One region of the Micromonospora sp. NPDC049275 genome, then DNA from elsewhere that is predicted to be linked to it. Evidence: predicted binding sites of a transcription regulator. Region 1 holds the regulator's gene; each other region holds the start of a gene.
The links. Region 1 encodes HrcA, which represses chaperone genes, less so after heat shock. Its sites were predicted from a motif close to GGTTNGCACNCTCNNNNNGAGNGTGCNAACC; they were not measured.
Positions count from the first base shown of each region.

Region 2: the regulator HrcA is predicted to act here: its motif matches at 3,773-3,803, upstream of groES (co-chaperone GroES).
Region 3: the regulator HrcA is predicted to act here: its motif matches at 4,267-4,297, upstream of groL (chaperonin GroEL).

Region 1 covers NZ_JBICSN010000005.1:13,047-18,969, forward strand. The annotation lists gene ACGFIE_RS17295 (enoyl-CoA hydratase-related protein) at 1-329, opposite strand, end outside; gene hemW (radical SAM family heme chaperone HemW) at 349-1,572, shown strand; gene ACGFIE_RS17305 (DUF4870 domain-containing protein) at 1,639-2,259, opposite strand; gene hrcA (heat-inducible transcriptional repressor HrcA) at 2,484-3,506, shown strand; gene dnaJ (molecular chaperone DnaJ) at 3,580-4,725, shown strand; gene ACGFIE_RS17320 (16S rRNA (uracil(1498)-N(3))-methyltransferase) at 4,727-5,461, shown strand; gene ACGFIE_RS17325 (SDR family NAD(P)-dependent oxidoreductase) at 5,484-5,923, opposite strand, start outside.
Region 2 covers NZ_JBICSN010000015.1:95,258-101,180, reverse strand. The annotation lists gene ACGFIE_RS29495 (molybdopterin-dependent oxidoreductase) at 1-1,486, opposite strand, end outside; gene groL (chaperonin GroEL) at 1,611-3,254, opposite strand; gene groES (co-chaperone GroES) at 3,325-3,639, opposite strand; gene ACGFIE_RS29480 (methyltransferase domain-containing protein) at 3,899-5,095, shown strand; gene ybaK (Cys-tRNA(Pro) deacylase) at 5,106-5,585, shown strand; gene ACGFIE_RS29470 (sugar ABC transporter substrate-binding protein) at 5,764-5,923, shown strand, end outside.
Region 3 covers NZ_JBICSN010000013.1:7,627-13,549, forward strand. The annotation lists gene paaN (phenylacetic acid degradation protein PaaN) at 1-1,652, shown strand, start outside; gene ACGFIE_RS27420 (GNAT family N-acetyltransferase) at 1,819-2,349, opposite strand; gene ACGFIE_RS27425 (cold-shock protein) at 2,697-2,900, shown strand; gene ACGFIE_RS27430 (hypothetical protein) at 3,020-4,219, shown strand; gene groL (chaperonin GroEL) at 4,492-5,923, shown strand, end outside.

The DNA.
Region 1 (5,923 bases):
GCCCGCGCCGGGCCGGCGACCCGCGCGAGCACCGGCTTCGGGCACTCCCAGAGCGCCGCGAGGACGTCGCCCAGCATCCCGGCCGGCACCGTTCCGCTGGCGTACGCCGCAGCGGTCTCCTTCAGGTCCGCGCCCGAGCAGAAGACCGGGCCGGTGTGGTCGAGCACGATCACCCGGACCGCGTCGTCGGCCACCGCGTCGGCCAGCCCGGCCAGCAACTGGGTCATCAGGGCTGTGGAGAGCGCGTTGCGGTTGTGCGGGCTGTCCAGGGTGAGGGTGGTCACCCCACGGGCCGTGGCGACCCGCACGAGGACGTCGGGAGAGGTCATGCCGGGCACACTAGTGGCCATGCCCGGCGTCCTTCCAGATGGTGAGACCGTCCCCGTCGACGGTTCGCTGCCCGCCACCGCCACCTCGGCGGTCGGCGCGCGCGGCTTCGGCGTGTACGTCCACGTGCCGTTCTGCGCCAGCCGCTGCGGCTACTGCGACTTCAACACGTACACGGCCGCCGAGCTGGGTGGGGGCGCCAGCCGCGAGGCGTACGCCGACACCGTGCTGGCCGAGTTGGCGCTCGCCGCCCGGGTGCTGGGCGACAACCCACCGCCCCGGGTCGACACGGTCTTCGTCGGCGGCGGCACCCCCACCCTGCTCCCCGCCGACGATCTGGCCCGCATCCTCGACGGCATCGACCGCACCTGGGGGCTGGCCGCCGACGTCGAGGTGACCACCGAGGCCAACCCGGAGTCGGTCACCCCGGAGTCGTTGAAGCTGCTGCGGTCCGCCGGCTACACCCGGATCTCGCTGGGCATGCAGTCCGCCTCCCCGGGGGTGCTGGCGATCCTGGACCGCAAACACAGCGCCGGTCGGGCCACCGCCGCCGCCCTGGAGGCACGCGACGCCGGGTTCGAGCACGTCAACCTGGACCTGATCTACGGCACGCCGGGGGAGCGGGCCGAGGACTTCGCCGCCACGCTGGAGCAGGTCGTCGCCGCCGGGGTGGACCACGTCAGCGCGTACGCCCTGATCGTCGAGGACGGGACCCGGCTCGCCGCCCGGATGCGGCGCGGCGAGCTGGCGTACCCCAGTGACGACGTCGCCGCGGACCGCTACCTGGCCGCGGAGGCCGCCCTCGACGCGGCCGGCCTGTCCTGGTACGAGGTGTCCAACTGGGCGCGCACCGACGCGGCCCGGTGCCGACACAACCTGCTCTACTGGACCGGCGCGGACTGGTGGGGGCTCGGCCCGGGGGCGCACAGCCACGTCGGCGGGGTGCGCTGGTGGAACGTGAAGCACCCCACGACGTACGCCCAGCGGCTGGCCTCCGGGGCGTCACCCGGCCTGGCCCGCGAGGTGCTCACCGTCGACGAGGCGCACATGGAGGACGTGATGCTGCGGCTGCGGCTCGCCAGCGGGCTGCCGCTGGCGGTGCTCGACGCGGCCGGCCGGGCCGGCGCCGAGCGGGCACTCGCCGACGGCCTGCTCGCCCCCGGGGACTACGCCGCCGGTCGGGCGGTGCTCACCCTGCGCGGCCGGCTGCTCGCCGACGCGGTCGTCCGCGACCTGCTGCCCTGACCCCGCGCGCCGCTACGGCCGGAGCGGGCGGTGTGCCGGACCGGCCGGGGGAGCGGCCGGCCCGGATCACTTGACGAGGTTGGCCGAGAGCGGGTAGCGGTAGAGGCTGCCCTCGTTGGCCTTGATGCCGGCGAGGATGCCGCACACGGCACCGAGGATGACGGCCGCCCCGACGCCGAGGAAGCCGATCAGGATGCACGACAGCGCCCAGCCGACCAGGCCGACGATCGACCAGATGACCTGGAAGTTCAGCGCGGCGACGGCGTGCGACCGAACCGTCGGGGACTGGTTGCCCCGGGCCAGCAGTGCCACCAGCGGAGCGATCCAGCCGAGCACGCCCGCACTGATGATCATCCCGGCCGCGCCGCCGAAGTGCGCGACAAGCGCCCAGGTCTTGTCCTCGTTGTTGGCGTAGCCGCCGCCGGGGCCGCCGAAGGCGCCGCCGGTCGGATAGCCGCCACCCGGGCCGCCCGGGGGATAGCCCTCCGGCGGAGGGTAGCCGCCCGACGGCGGTTGGTCACCGGTGGGCGGCGGATAGCCACCGGCCGGGGGATAGCCGCCCGGGCCGGGTGCCCCGGACAGTGGTGCGGTGGGCGGCTCGGCCGCGGAGGACGAGCCCGGGGGAGTCGGCTCCGGCGGGTAACTGCCGGGGTCTCCCGCGCCGGGAGGGCGAGGTGGTTCAGTCATGACTGTCACGGTAGGTGCCCGCGGCAAGGCCGCACCAGAGCGACATCGGCCGGCCACGCGGGCCGATCGGCCGGACGGGGTGGCGCGGGCCGCAGCTGCGGCCTGTCGTTGATCATCGCGTCGGCGGGGGCGCCGACGTAGACTGGCACTCGTTACAGTCGAGTGCCAGGGCGGCCGTCGGCCCCGGGGGGCCGTCGGCCGACGTGCGACAGGAGGTGCGGAGGATGGGTCTGGACGACCGCAAGCTCGCCGTGCTCCGCGCCATCGTCGAGGACTACGTCTCCACCCAGGAGCCGGTCGGCAGCAAGGCGCTTGTCGAGCGGCACCAACTCGGTGTCTCCCCGGCGACGGTCCGCAACGACATGGCCGTGCTGGAGGAGGAGGGCTACATCCGGCAGCCGCACACGAGTGCCGGCCGGGTGCCCACCGACCGTGGCTACCGGCTCTTCGTCGACCGGTTGTCCCGGGTCAAGCCGCTCAGCCCCGCCGAACGCCGGGCCATCGAGCGCTTCCTCGTCGGCGCGGTCGACCTCGACGACGTGGTGCACCGCACCGTACGCCTGCTCGCCCAGCTCACCCGGCAGGTGGCAGTCGTGCAGTACCCGTCGCTGGCCCGCTCCTCGGTGCGGCACCTGGAGCTGGTGCCGATCTCCACCACCCGGCTGATGCTCGTCATGATCGCCGACACCGGGCGGGTCGAGCAGCGGCTGGTGGAGCTGCCCGGGCCGGTGCCCGCCGACGACGTCACCGACCTGCGCCGACTGATCAACGAGAAGCTCGCCGGCGCCCGACTGTCCGACACTCCGCCGCTGGTGCAGGCGCTTGTCGACGAGGTGCCACCCAAGCTGCGTCCGACGATGACCACCCTCGCCACGGTCCTGCTGGAGACGCTCGTCGAACGGCACGAGGAGCGCATCGCCCTGGCCGGCACCGCCAACCTCACCCGGGGTGGCCTGCTCGACTTCCAGGGCTCGCTGCGGCCCATCCTGGAGGCTCTGGAGGAGGAGGTCGTGCTGCTCAAGCTCATCGGCGAGACCGAGCCCAGCACGACCCGGGTGCTGATCGGCGACGAGAACGAGTTCGACAACCTGCGCGCCGCCTCGGTGGTCAGCACCGGGTACGGCCCGGGGGCCACCATCGTGGGCGGCCTCGGCGTGTTGGGGCCCACCCGCATGGACTACCCCGGCAATATCGCCACGGTGCGCGCCGTGGCACGCTACGTGGGCGAGCTGCTGGCCCAGAACTGACCAGTCAGGGCCGACGGCCGGCTGCGGCCGCCGGTCGGCGTAACGCGAGACGAACATGAGGACACGGAACGCAGTGGCCAGGGACTACTACGGCATCCTCGGTGTCAGCCGGGAAGCCTCCGATGACGAGATCAAGCGCGCCTACCGCAAGCTGGCACGCCAGTTCCACCCGGATGTCAATCCGGACCCGGAGGCCCAGGAGAAGTTCAAGGACATCAACGCCGCGTACGAGGTTCTCTCGGACGACCGGAAGCGGCAGATCGTCGACCTGGGTGGCGACCCGCTCGCCCCGGGAGGCGGCGGCGCGGGCGGTCCGGGTGGACCGGGCGGAGCCGGCCCGTTCGTCGGTTTCCAGGACATCATGGACGCGTTCTTCGGCGGCGCGGCGGGCGGTGCTCGTGGGCCGCGTCCGCGTACCCGCCCGGGCGCCGACGCGATCCTGCGACTCGAACTCGACCTGCACGAGACCGCGTTCGGCGTCGAGGCGCCGATCACCGTCGACACCGCGGTGCTCTGCACCACCTGCTCCGGCGCCGGCACGGCCGCCGGCACGCACCTCGCCACCTGTGAGGCTTGCGGCGGGCGGGGCGAGGTGCAGTCGGTGCAGCGCACCTTCCTCGGTCAGGTGGTCTCCGCCCGGCCGTGCACCGTCTGCCAGGGCTACGGCACCACCATCCCGCACCCCTGCCCCACCTGCGCGGGCGACGGCCGGGTGCGTACCCGCCGCTCGCTCACCGTCAAGATCCCGGCCGGTGTCGAGGACGGCATGCGGATCCGGCTGGCCCAGCAGGGCGAGGTCGGTCCGGGCGGCGGCACCGCCGGCGACCTCTACGTGGAGATCCACGAGCGGCCGCACGACGTCTACTCCCGCAAGGGCGACGACCTGCACTGCCGCGTCACCGTGCCGATGACTGCCGCCGCGCTGGGCACCCGACTCACCATCAAGACGCTGGACAGCGAGGAGACCGTCGACGTCAAGGCCGGCACCCAGCCGGCCAGCACGCTGCGCCTGCGCGCCCGCGGTGTGCCGCACCTGCGCGGCACCGGCCGAGGCGACCTCTACGTGCACCTCGACGTCCGGACGCCCACCAAGCTCGACCCCGACCAGGAGAAGATGCTGCGCGACTTCGCCAAGACCCGTGGTGAGGAGGTCGCCGAGCTGACCAAGCAGGGCGGCTTCTTCTCCCGGATGCGCGACGCGTTCAACGGCCACGCCTGACGTGTCCGCGCCGCTCTTCCTGGTCGACGCGCTGCCCACCGGCGACACGCTGACCCTCGACGGCCCCGAGGGGCACCACGCCGCCACCGTGCAGCGGCTGCGCGTCGGCGAGGAGCTGCTGCTCGCCGACGGGCGGGGCGGCACGGCCGCCGCCGTGGTCACCGCCGTCGGCAAGGGCAGCCTGGACGTCACCGTCACCTCCCGGGGGTACGCGGACGCGCCCGTACCCCGGATCGTCGCCGTGCAGGGCATCGCCAAGGGTGATCGGGGTGAGCTGGCCGTGCAGGCGATGACCGAGGTCGGGGTGGACGAGATCGTGCCCTGGGCGGCGTCGCGCTCGGTGGCCCAGTGGCGCGGCGACCGGGGCGTACGGGCCCGGGAGAAGTGGGTCGCCACCGCCCGGGAGGCCGCCAAACAGGCCCGCCGGCCCTGGCTGCCGGTGGTGGCCGGTGCGCCGGACGAGTCCACCGCCACTGTCGCCCGCCGCATCGCCGGCGCCGCCGCCGCGTTCGTCCTGCACGAGGAGGCCGAGGAGCGGCTGACCGTCGCCGAGCTGCCGTCCACCGGTGAGATCGTCCTGGTCGTCGGCCCGGAGGGCGGCATCGCCCCGGCCGAGTTGACCGCGTTCCAGGAGGCCGGAGGCCGGCCGGTGCGACTCGGGCCGGCCGTGCTGCGTACCTCGACGGCCGGCGTGGCGGCGCTCGCCGTGCTCGCCACCCGCCTCGGCCGCTGGTAGTCGATCCTGTCGGAGCGGTCGGTCAGCTGCGCAGGTAGGAGGCGCCGTTGAGGTCGACGATGGTGCCGGAGGCCCACTCCGCCTGCGGCGACGCCAACCAGTGCACGGCCGCCGCGATCTCCTCCGGCCGGGCCACCCGGTCGAACGGGCTCTGCGCCCGGATGGCCGCGCCGCGCTCGCCGCTCAGGTGCTCGGTCGTCATGTCGGTAGCCACGAAGCCCGGCGCGACGGTGGCCACCGTGATGCCGTACGGCGCGAGCGCCACGGCGAGGGACTGGCCCAGCGCGTTCAGCCCCGCCTTGCTGGCCCCGTACGCCGGCTGGTCCGGCTCACCCCGGAACGCGCCCCGCGACGACACGTTGACGATCCGGCCGCCACGCTCGCGCAGGTGCTGGGCGGCGCACCAGATGACGTTGCCGGCCCCGGTCAGGTTGGTCTCCACCGCCTGACGCCAGCGCCGCT
Region 2 (5,923 bases), on a different contig from region 1:
CGCCTGTCGCGTCGGTCGCCCGGACCTGGAGCTGGTGCTCACCCGGCGTGGCGTCCCAGCGCCACGACCACTGCACCCAGGTGTCCACCGACACCGTCGGGGCCAGCTCCGCCTCCTGCCAGGGGCCGCCGTCGACGCGTACCTCGACCCGGCTGATGCCCCGATGCTGCGCCCAGGCCACACCTGCCACGGTCACCGGACCGGCGGTCAACCGGTTGCGCCGTCGCGGCGTGTCGATGCGCGACTGGGTCTTGATCGGGCCCTGGGCGGACCAACCACGCGGCACCCAGTACGCGTCGAAGTCGGCGAACCGGGTCAGCTCCAGCTCGGTCACCCACTTGCAGGCCGACACGTAGCCGTAGAGGCCGGGCACCACCATCCGGACCGGGAACCCGTGCTCGACCGGCAGCGGCTCGCCGTTCATGCCGATCGCCAGCAGCGCGTCCCGTCCGTCGCGCAACGCGGCGGTGGGGGTGCCACAGGTCCACCCGTCGACCGACCGGCCGACGACCTGGTCGGCGTCCTCCTCCGGCTGGACCTCGTCCAACAGCTCCCGCAGGGGCACGCCCAACCAGCGGGCGTTGCCGATCAGGTCCCCACCGACCTCGTTCGAGACGCAGGCCAGCGTGACGTACCGCTCGACCAGCGGTCGGGCCAGCAGATCGGCGTAGGTGTAGGTGCGCTCCGTGCCCACCCGGCCATGGATGCGCAGCCGCCAGCTGTCCGGGTTCACCTGCGGCACCACCAGGGCGGTGTCGATCCGGTAGAACCCGAGGTTCGGGCTCACGTACGGCGCGAGCTGGGCCAGCGACAGGTCCGCGCCCGCCGGCACGGCCGGTGCGGGGGCGACCGGCGCGGGCAGCCGGATCGCGTCCCGGGCGGCGGACACACCGCGCCTCCCGGCCAGCCAGCGCCCACCGAGACCGGCCACGGCGGCCGTGCCGAGCAGCACCCCGGTGCCGGTCAGGAACCTCCGGCGCGACTCCGGATCGACGGTCGCGACAGGCGCGGCGGGGGTCACCGGCACCTGCGGGGCCCAGAGCCACGGGTCCAGCTCGAACGGGCCGTCGATGAACAACCAGAGCACCAGGGCGCCGAGCCCGCCGCCGACAAGCGACGGCAGCGCGTCGAAGACGTCCGCGCCGGAGCGGGTCAGCGCGGCGGCCACACCGACGGCGCCGAGCGCCGCGATGCCGGCCAGGCCCAGAGCCAACCGGCGGATCGCCAGCACTCCGAGCAGCGCGGCGAACCCGCCCAGCAGCAGGGCCGTTCCGGTCAGCAGGGCGATCTTGTCGGCGGTGCCGAAGACGTCGATGGCGAACTGCTTGAGCGGTTCGGGGACGGCGTCGACGACCACCCCGCCGACCGCTACCAGCGGCGCCGACCGAGGGCCGGTCAGCACCGCGACAGGCTCCGCGGTTCCGATCGCGACGGCGGCGGCGGTGACTCCGGCCAGCGCGGCGTACCGCCGCGACGTGGTGCTCATCGGCCCAGTGTGCGCGATCGTCTCGCCGGGTCGCCAACCATGTCAGCGCTTGGTAATGATCGCGGAGACGAACCGGGGCACACCGCCGTACGACGGTGTGCCCCGAAACGGATGTCGCTGCCGGTCAGAAGCCCGGGCCGTGCTGGTGGCCGTGGCCGTGGCCGCCGTGTCCACCGGCGGCGGCCGGCTCGGCCTGCTCCGGCTTCTCCACCACGAGGCTCTCCGTGGTGAGCAGCAGACCGGCGATCGAGGCGGCGTTGGTGACCGCGTTGCGGGTCACCTTCACCGGGTCGATGATGCCGGCCTTGACCAGGTCGACGTACTCGCCCTTGGCGGCGTCGAGGCCGTTGCCCCACTTCAGGTCGGCGACCTTCTGCGTCACGACGTAGCCGTCGTGACCGGCGTTCTGGGCGATCCAGCGCAGCGGCTCGACGAGCGCCTTGCGCACGATCGAGACACCGACCTTCTCCTCACCGGTGAAGCCCAGGTCGTCGTCGAGCACGGGGAGGATCTGCACCAGGGCGGCGCCGCCGCCGGGCACGGTGCCCTCCTCGACCGCGGCCTTGGTCGCCGCGATGGCGTCCTCGATGCGGTGCTTGCGCTCCTTCATCTCGACCTCGGTCGCCGCGCCCACCTTGATCACGGCGATGCCGCCGGAGAGCTTCGCCAGCCGCTCGGCCAGCTTCTCCCGGTCCCAGTCGGAGTCGGAGGCCTCGATCTCCTTGCGGATCTGGGAGACCCGGTCGTCGACATCGGCCTTCTGGCCGCCGCCGTCGACGATCGTGGTGTTCTCCTTGTCGACCACGACGCGCCGGGCAGTGCCGAGCACCTCGAGGCCGACCTGGTCGAGCTTGTAGCCCAGCTCCGGGGCGACCAGCTCGGCGCCGGTGGAGATCGCGATGTCCTGGAGCATGGCCTTGCGCCGGTCGCCGAAGCCCGGGGCCTTGACCGCGCAGACCTTGAGGGTCTTGCGCAGCGAGTTGACCACCAGGGTGGAGAGCGCCTGACCGTCCACGTCCTCGGCGATGATCAGCAGGGGCTTGCTGTTCTGCAGGACCTTCTCCAGCAGCGGCAGCAGCTCCTCGATCGCCGAGATCTTCTGGGTGGTGACCAGGATGTACGCGTCCTCCAGGACGGACTCCTGACCCTCCAGGTCGGTGACGAAGTTCGGCGAGATGAAGCCCTTGTCGAACTGGAGACCCTCGGTCACGTCCAGCTCGGTGGTGAGCATCGAGCCCTCCTCGACGGTGATGACACCGTCGCGGCCGACCCGCTCCATCGCCTCGGCGATCAGCTCGCCGATGGTGGCGTCCTGCGCGGAGATCGTCGCCACGTTCGCGATCGACTTCTTGTCCGCGACCTCGACGGCCCGCTCGAGCAGCGCCTCGGAGACCTTGGCGGCCGCCGCGTCGATGCCCCGCTTGAGGCCGGCCGGGTTGGTCCCGGCGGTCACGTTGCGCAGGCCCTCACGGACCATCGCCTGCGCCAGCACGGTCGCGGTGGTGGTCCCGTCGCCGGCGACGTCGTTGGTCTTGGTCGCCACCTCCTTGACCAGCTGCGCGCCGAGGTTCTCGTAGGGGTTGGTGAGCTCGATCTCCTTGGCGATGGTCACACCATCGTTGGTGATCGTCGGCGCACCGAATTTCTTGTCCAGGACGACGTTGCGCCCGCGCGGGCCGAGGGTGACCTTGACCGCGTCTGCGAGGGCGTTGACACCGTGCTCAAGCAGGTGCCGGGCGTCGTCCGAGAAGCTCAGGATCTTCGCCATGAATGTCCCTTCGAAGCGCCGCTGCCCCGGCCCGGCGAGCCGGACCGGGGCAGCGACACTGATCGGTTGCTTACTTCTCGATGACCGCGAGGACGTCGCGGGCGGAGAGCACCAGGTACTCCTCGCCGGCGTACTTGACCTCGGTGCCGCCGTACTTCGAGTAGAGGACGGTGTCGCCGACCTGCACGTCAACCGGAACCCGGTTGCCGTTGTCGTCGACGCGCCCCGGGCCCACAGCGAGGACGGTGCCCTCCTGCGGCTTCTCCTTGGCGGTGTCGGGGATCACGATGCCCGACGCCGTGGTGGTCTCAGCCTCGTTCGCCTGGACCACGATGCGGTCCTCGAGCGGCTTGATCGCAACCTTGGTCGCGGTAGTCACGGGCATACCCTCCTGGGGTACTGGTTTCGTTGCCGGTCAGCGGGGCTGACCAGCGTCAATCTGCCTCATGCCACCGGGCGGAGCCGTCGTCGCGGGTGCCGGTCCGCCTGGCGTGCGCACCCGGGTCGCGAGACCCGGAAGCTGGCACCCTCAGGGTGAGAGTGCTAATCGCAGGTTATTCCGTGGCTAGCACTCCGTCAAGGAGAGTGCCAGCGCGTCGCGCCCCGCCACCCGGTATTTCCACGTCGGCCGGGACAATGACCGGGTGGACCTCGATCAGCTGGCGGCGCTGCGTACCCCCGAGGGGTCGGCCGCGCTCTCGGCGGCGGCCGCGCTGGCCGGCGGTGATCCACTGGCGGCGGCGTCGGCGTTACGCGCGGCCGGGGTGCCGCCCACGCTGGCCGCGGCGGCGCTCACCCAGGCCGAGCTGCGTCACCGGGCGGTAGGCAAGTTCGGCCCGGCCGCCGCCGGGATGTTCCTCACCCGCGCCGGGCTGGAGCAGGCCACTCGTCGGGTCGTCGCCGAGCGCCGTGCGGAGCGCCTGCGCGCGGCCGGCGTCCGCACGCTTGCCGACCTCGGTTGCGGCCTCGGCGCCGACGCGCTCGCCGCCGCCCGCGCCGGCATCCGGGTGTACGGGGTGGAGGCCGACCCGGTGACCGCCGCGATGGCCGCCGCCAACGCCGCCGCCGCGGGGCTTGCCGAGCTGTTCACTGTCGAGTGCGGCGACGCCACCGCGTTCGACGTCTCCCGGGTCGACGGGGTCTTCTGCGACCCGGCCCGCCGTGCGAGCGGCACCGGTCGGCGGATCTTCGACCCGCGTGCCTACTCGCCGCCGTGGGACTTCGTGACCGGGCTGGCCGAACGGGTGCCGCACACGGTGGTGAAGGTCGCGCCGGGCCTGGACCACGCGCTCATCCCGGCCGGCGCGGAGGCCGAGTGGGTAGGTGTGGACGGCGACCTGGTCGAGGCCGCGCTCTGGTGCGGCGACCTGGCCCAGGTACCGCGCCGCGCCACCCTCTACCGACAGGTGGGCGCCGAGACGCGCCGTTTCCAGCTCACCGGCTCGGGTGCCGCCGAGGCGTCGGTCGGGCCGCCTCGCCGCTACCTGTACGACCCGGACCCGGCGGTGGTACGCGCACATCTCGTCGCCGAACTGGCCACCGAACTGGACGCCACCCTCGGCGATCCGAGCATCGCCTACCTCTACGCCGACCGACCGACACGCACCCCGTACGCGCGCTGCCTGGAGATCACCGACGTGTTGCCGTTCTCGCTCAAGCGCCTCCGTGCGCTGCTGCGGGACCGTCGGGTGGGCCGCGTGGAGATCCTCAAGCGGGGTTCCGCGCTCACACCGGAGCAGTTGCGGCGGGATCTGCGGCTGGCCGGCGACCAGGCGGCGAGCCTGGTGCTCACCCGGATCGCCGGGGCACCGACGGTGCTTGTCGGCCGACCTGTCGACTAACGTCGTCGCCGTGGCGGGATCTGGCACTCCGGCAACGGCACTGTTGATCAAGCGGGGGATCGCGCATCGCACCCATCCGTACCGGGTCTCCCCGGACGCGCCGAACTACGGGGCGCTTGTCGCCGAGGCGCTCGGCGTGGCACCCGAGCGGGTCTTCAAGTCACTGGTGACCGAGGTCGACGGCGCGCTGACAGTGGCGGTCGTCCCGGTCACCGGCGAGCTGGACCTCAAGGCGCTCGCTGCGGCGGTCGGCGGCAAGCGGGCGGCGATGGCCGACCGGGCGGTAGCCGAGCGGGCCACCGGCTACGTGCGCGGCGGGATCAGCCCGCTCGGGCAGCGCAAGCGACTGCCCACCGTGCTGGACGAGTCCGCACTGGACCTGCCGACGATCTATGTCTCCGCCGGTCGGCGCGGCCTGCAACTGGAGTTGGCGGCGGCGGATCTGGTGGCGCTCACCGAGGCCCGCACGGCGCCGTTGCAGGCCCGCTGACGCCTTCGTTACGTCGACTCCCCCGTGGGATACCCGGGGAGTAACAGTCGCGTTGCTGAATTGTTATCGCTTCCAACAAACTTGGCACCTGCGCGGTCTTGTGGGACCAGTGTGACGCGAAATACGTTGCCGGACACAACAAAACAACACCTCCCCCACCTCCGAAAGGACCCTGCACATGCGTAAGGGGATCCTCACCATCGCCGCCGTGGGCCTGCTCGCGACGGGCGGCATGACCGCCTGCAGCGACGACTCCGGCACCGGCTCGGCCGACTCCAAGAAGACTCCCAAGATCGGCGTGATCCTTCCGGACAGCAAGTCCTCCCCCCGCTGGGAGA
Region 3 (5,923 bases), on a different contig from region 1:
TGTACGACAGGCACGCCGACACCCTCAACCGTGCGCTGACCGCGATCACGGAGCGGGGCTACTGGTCCGCGTACCCCGAATCCCCCAGCCCTCGCGTGTACGGCGAGACCGCCGCCGCCGACGGCAAGGCCGCCTTCGAGGCGTACCTGGGTGGTGACTTCCCCCTCGACCAGCCGGGTACCGGCGAGCGGATCGCCACCGAGACGAGCCCGTTCGGGGTCGAGCTGGCGGTGCGTTACCCGCACGCCGGCACCGACGAGCTGATCGCCGCCGCCTCCGCCGCGCTGCCGACCTGGCGCGACGCCGGCCCGCAGGCCCGGGTGGGTGTCTGCCTGGAGATCCTCGACCGGCTGCACAAGCACATCTTCGAGCTGGCCAACGCGGTGCAGTTCACCAGCGGGCAGGCGTTCGTGATGGCCTTCCAGGCCGGCGGCGCGCACGCGCTGGACCGGGCGCTGGAGGCGGTGGCGTACGCCTACGCCGAGATGACCCGGCACCCGGGCACGGCCGGCTGGGAGAAGGCCGCAGGCAAGGGCGACCCGCTGCGGATGACCAAGACGTTCCACGTGGTGCCGCGTGGGGTGGCGCTGGTGATCGGCTGCAACACCTTCCCGACCTGGAACTCGTACCCGGGGCTGTTCGCCTCGCTTGTCACCGGCAACCCGGTGATCGTGAAGCCGCACCCGCGCGCGGTGCTGCCGCTGGCCATCACCGTGAAGTACGCCCGGGAGGTGCTCGCCGAGGCCGGTTTCGACCCGAACCTGATCATGCTGGCGGCCGAGGCGCCCGGCGAGAAGCTCGCCAGCGACCTGGCCCTGCACCGCTCCGTCAAGATCGTCGACTTCACCGGCTCCACCGAGTACGGCGACTGGCTGGAGACGCACGCCCGGCAGGCGTCGGTCTACACCGAGAAGGCCGGGCTGAACACGGTAGTCATCGATTCCACCGACGACTTCGCCGGGCTGTGCCGCAACCTCGGCTTCACGCTGACCCTCTACAGCGGGCAGATGTGCACCACCTCGCAGAACATCCTCATCCCCGCCGGTGGCATCGAGACCGACCAGGGTCACAAGAGCTTCGACGAGGTGGCCGGTGGGATCGCCGCGGCGGTCGGCAAGCTCACCGCCGACCCGGCCCGGGGCGTCGAGCTGACCGGCGCCATCGTCAACGACGGGGTGCTGGAGCGGCTGGCCGAGGTCACCAAGGTGGGTGAGCCGGTGCTGGAGTCCCGGTCCGTGGCGCACCCGTCGTACGCCGACGCGGTGGTGCGTACCCCGACGATCGTGAAGCTGACCGCGGACGACGCGGAGACGTACGGCCGGGAGTGGTTCGGGCCGATCTCGTTCGCCATCGCCACCGACTCCACCGCGCACAGCCTGGAGCTGCTGCGCCGGACGGTGGGGGAGAAGGGCGCGCTCACGGCGGCGGTCTACTCCACCGACGAGGCGGTGCTGGACGCCACCGAGGCGGTGGCGGTCGAGGTCGGGGTGCACCTGTCCTGCAACCTCACCGGCGGTGTTTTCGTCAACCAGTCGGCGGCGTTCTCCGACTTCCACGGCAGCGGGGCGAACGCGGCGGCGAACTCGGCGTTGACGGACGGGGCTTACGTGGCTAACCGGTTCCGGATCGTGCAGTCTCGGCGTCACGTGTAGTGGTTGCGGTTTGGGGTTTCCGGGGCAGCCCGACCCGCTTCGGGCGGTCAGGCTTGATCCCTGCGCGGGTCGGGCTGCCCCGGAAACCCCTCCGTGAGCAGCGTTGTCGCTGACGCATCCAGCTTTTGGGGCATCTCAGTGGTTCTGCCCTGGGAGGGTTCTCTGGTTAGGCGGTTCGGCGCATTTGTAGTTCGTTCAGCTTGGGGATCGTGGGGTGGGGGACTCGTACGCCGGTGTCGGTGAAGCCCAGCCGCTGGTACGCCCGGTAGGCGCGGTCGTTGCCGACCACCACCTCCAGCAGCAGCTCCGGCCGGCCGCAGGCTCGCGACCAGGAGGCCACCCCGTCGATCAGCTCGCCGAGCAGCCCGCTGCCCCGCCAGGCCGGCGTGACGTACACGGCGTAGATGACAGTCACTCCCGGCTCGTTCGGAGCGACAGTGCCGCCGGCGTGGCCGACCAGCCGACCGCCCGGATCCGCGACGAACTGCGCGTTGTTCGGGCCGGCCGAGGTGTACGCGACCCGGGCGGCGTACTCGCGGTGCGGCCGGGCCGCCGCGTCCGCCAGGGTCTCCAGGAAGGCCAACGGCGCGTCGGCGAGCATCTCCAGACGTAGCGCCCGCATCCGGGCGGCGTCCTCGGGTCGAACCCGGTGGATCTCGGCCTGCCGAGCCGCGGCTGAGCCGATATCGGTGGTCATGTCTGCATGCCTACCACAGGGCGGGAGCGGCTTCGGGAGTGCCAGGGGCCACCGTCGCTCGGCCGGATGGGCCGGTGGGCCGGGCTGCCGCCGGCCGCTCGGTCGACGAGCCGGTGCCGCTCCGGACCGGTCGTCCACGACCCTTTCCGGCCCTGCCCTGGCCCTGGTCGGCCACCCAGGAATATGCCCGATTTGGGGTCGTGCGCGGCCGTCACTCCTCGTGTAGCGTGCGATTTCGGTCACCTCTTTCAGCGGCCGTCGTCGATCGCTGGGGCGGTGGTCGAGGGCGTCCGGCCGTGCCGCGCGCCCGGGCAGGCAACGCCGCGCAAGAGTGAGGGAAGTGCACCGTGGCACAGGGCACCGTGAAGTGGTTCAACGCCGAGAAGGGCTACGGCTTCATCGCCGTTGACGGCGGTCAGGACGTGTTCGTCCACTTCTCCGCGATCGAGATGGACGGTTACAAGGCGCTGGACGACGGCCAGCGGGTGGAGTTCGAGATCGCCCAGGGCCAGAAGGGCCCGCAGGCGGAACACGTACGCGTCATCGCCTGAGCGATCTCCTCAATCTCCTCGCTCGCGGATCGCCCCGATCGGCTGGCGGGTCGGTGCTGCGGTGTGGACACCCAACCGGGAAGATCGTGAACCGTTCCAGCCGATGCTGAGGAGGGTTCATGACCGACCAGTCGCCCCCACCCACCACGCCCTCCGGGCCGGGTGAACCGAGCCCGTCCGACCCCACCTCACCCGCCTCCGGCGTCCCGGCGGGTCCGCCGGATCCCACCGTTCAGGGCGGCTGGCAGCCGCCGGCCGGTCCGCCTCCCGGCTGGGACCCCGTGCCGGGTGCCTGGGCGCCACCCGCTGGTCCGCCTCCCGGCTGGGATCCCGGGCAGGGTGGCGGGGGCCCGCCGCCGCAGGGTTGGGCCTATCCGCCCGCCGGCGCCTATCCGCCCGGTACGGGTCCGTACGGTGGGCAGCCGTGGTATCCGGGGGCGCCGGTCGGCTGGTACCCGCCGGGTCACGGGCTCGACCCGCACGACGCCCTGGTCACTCCGCCCGGCGCCGGCATCGGGGCATGGTTCGAGCGGTGTGGGGGCGCGCTGCGCCGGGGCTGGCGGCAGTTGGTGCCGATCATGCTGCTCACGCAGGTGTTGCCGGCGGCGGTGCTCTCGGTCATCTCGCTCGGTCTGGACCCGTCGCCCGGCTGGGAGGCGCAGGCCGAGATGGATCCGGCCGCCGGACTGCCGGACAACTTCGTCGCCACCCTGGCAACCCTCGTCGCCGTGCTGGCCGGCGGCAGCCTGCTGATCGGTCTGGTGCAGGCGCTGGGGTGGGCCGCGGGCAGCTGGGTGATCACCCAGCAGGCGACCGGCCGGCCCGGCGACCTCGGCTCGGCACTGCGGTACGGCCTGCGCCGGGCGCTCGGTCTGTGGGGTTGGACGCTGCTGGTCAGCCTGCTCGTCGGCATCGGTATCTGCTTCTGCGTCCTGCCGGGCATCTATCTGGTGTTCGCGTTGAGCATGGCCGGCCCGATCTACCTCTTCGAACGGCAGAACCCGATCGGCCGGTCGTTCGAAATGTTCCACGCCCGGCTCGGGCTGATGCTCGGTCGGGTGGCACTGGTGGGCGCGGCCGTGGTCGTCGGCACCGCGGTTCCCGGTTTCCTGGAGTCGGCGGGCACCACCGCGATCGGTACGGATCCGTTCGCCTCCCCGGGCTCGGCGGCCGGGGTGGTGGCGGTGATCGGCGTCACGGCGGTGTTGGCGCTGCCTGCCCACCTCGCCCAGTTGATCGGTCTGCTGGTCACGTACGCCGAGCAACGCGCCCATGAGGCGCCGGTGAACGGGGCCGCACTGGCGGCGGAACTCGGCTGAGCGGGCCCATCGTGCTTGCACTCGACAGGTGAGAGTGCTAAACAAGTCATTGGCACTCGCATACCGTGAGTGCCAATGGTCGGGACGGTGGGGCCAGGTTGCCCAGGCGTGGAGACGCCGGGGCGGCACATGGCCGGTCGTCGCGGGCTATCCGGCCCGGCCGAAGGACGTCGTCGTCGCCAGGTGGCGACGTCCCAAGGTGCGTACACCAGGCGGCCCATCCGGGGCACACATCTCGGGTGGCCCGTGAGTGTCCAGGAGGACAACGCCGTATGGCCAAGATGATCGCGTTCGACGAAGAGGCGCGCCGCGGCCTCGAGCGGGGCATGAACCAGCTCGCCGACGCCGTAAAGGTGACCCTCGGCCCCAAGGGCCGCAACGTCGTGCTCGAGAAGAAGTGGGGTGCCCCCACCATCACCAACGATGGTGTGAGCATCGCCAAGGAGATCGAGCTCGAGGACCCGTACGAGAAGATCGGCGCCGAGCTGGTCAAGGAGGTCGCCAAGAAGACCGACGACGTCGCCGGTGACGGCACGACGACGGCGACCGTCCTGGCCCAGGCCCTGGTTCGCGAGGGCCTGCGCAACGTGGCCGCCGGCGCCAACCCGATGGCCCTGAAGCGGGGCATCGAGGCCGCTGTCGCGAGCGTCTCGGAGGAGCTGTCCAAGCTCGCCAAGGACGTCGAGACCAAGGAGCAGATCGCCTCCACCGCCTCCATCTCCGCTGGCGACAGCACCGTCGGCGAGATCATCGCCGAGGCGATGGACAAGGTCGGCAAGGAAGGCGTCATCACCGTCGAGGAGAGCAACACCTTCGGGCTGGAGCTGGAGCTCACCGAGGGTATGCGCTTCGACAAGGGCTACATCTCGGCCTACTTCATGACCGACCCGGAGCGTATGGAGGCCGTCTTCGACGACCCCTACATCCTGATCGTCAACAGCAAGATCTCGTCGGTCAAGGACCTGCTCCCGATCCTCGAGAAGGTCATGCAGGGCGGCAAGCCGCTGCTGATCATCGCCGAGGACATCGAGGGCGAGGCCCTGGCCACCCTGGTCGTCAACAAGGTCCGGGGCACCTTCAAGTCGGTCGCCGTCAAGGCGCCGGGCTTCGGTGACCGCCGCAAGGCCATGCTGGGCGACATCGCCATCCTCACCGGTGGTCAGGTCATCAGCGAGGAGGTCGGCCTCAAGCTGGACGCCGTCAGCGTCGACATGCTGGGCCGTGCCCGCAAGGTCGTGGTGACCAAGGACGAGACCACCATCGTCGACGGTGCCGGTGACGCCGAGCAGATCCAGGGCCGGGTCAACCAGATCCGGGCCGAGATCGACAAGAGCGACTCCGACTACGACCGCGAGAAGCTGCAGGAGCGGCTGGCCAAGCTGGCCGGCGGCGTTGCGGTCATCAAGGTCGGCGCGGCCACCGAGGTCGAGCTCAAGGAGCGCAAGCACCGCATCGAGGACGCCGTTCGCAACGCGAAGGCGGCCGTCGAGGAGGGCATCGTCCCGGGTGGTGGCGTCGCGCTGGTGCAGGCCGGCAAGACCGCGTTCGACAAGCTGGACCTGGTCGGCGACGAGGCGACCGGTGCCAACATCGTCAAGGTCGCGCTGGACGCCCCGCTGCGGCAGATCGCCGTCAACGCCGGCCTCGAGGGCGGCGTCGTGGTGGAGAAGGTCCGTAACCTCGAAGCGGGTCACGGCCTCAACG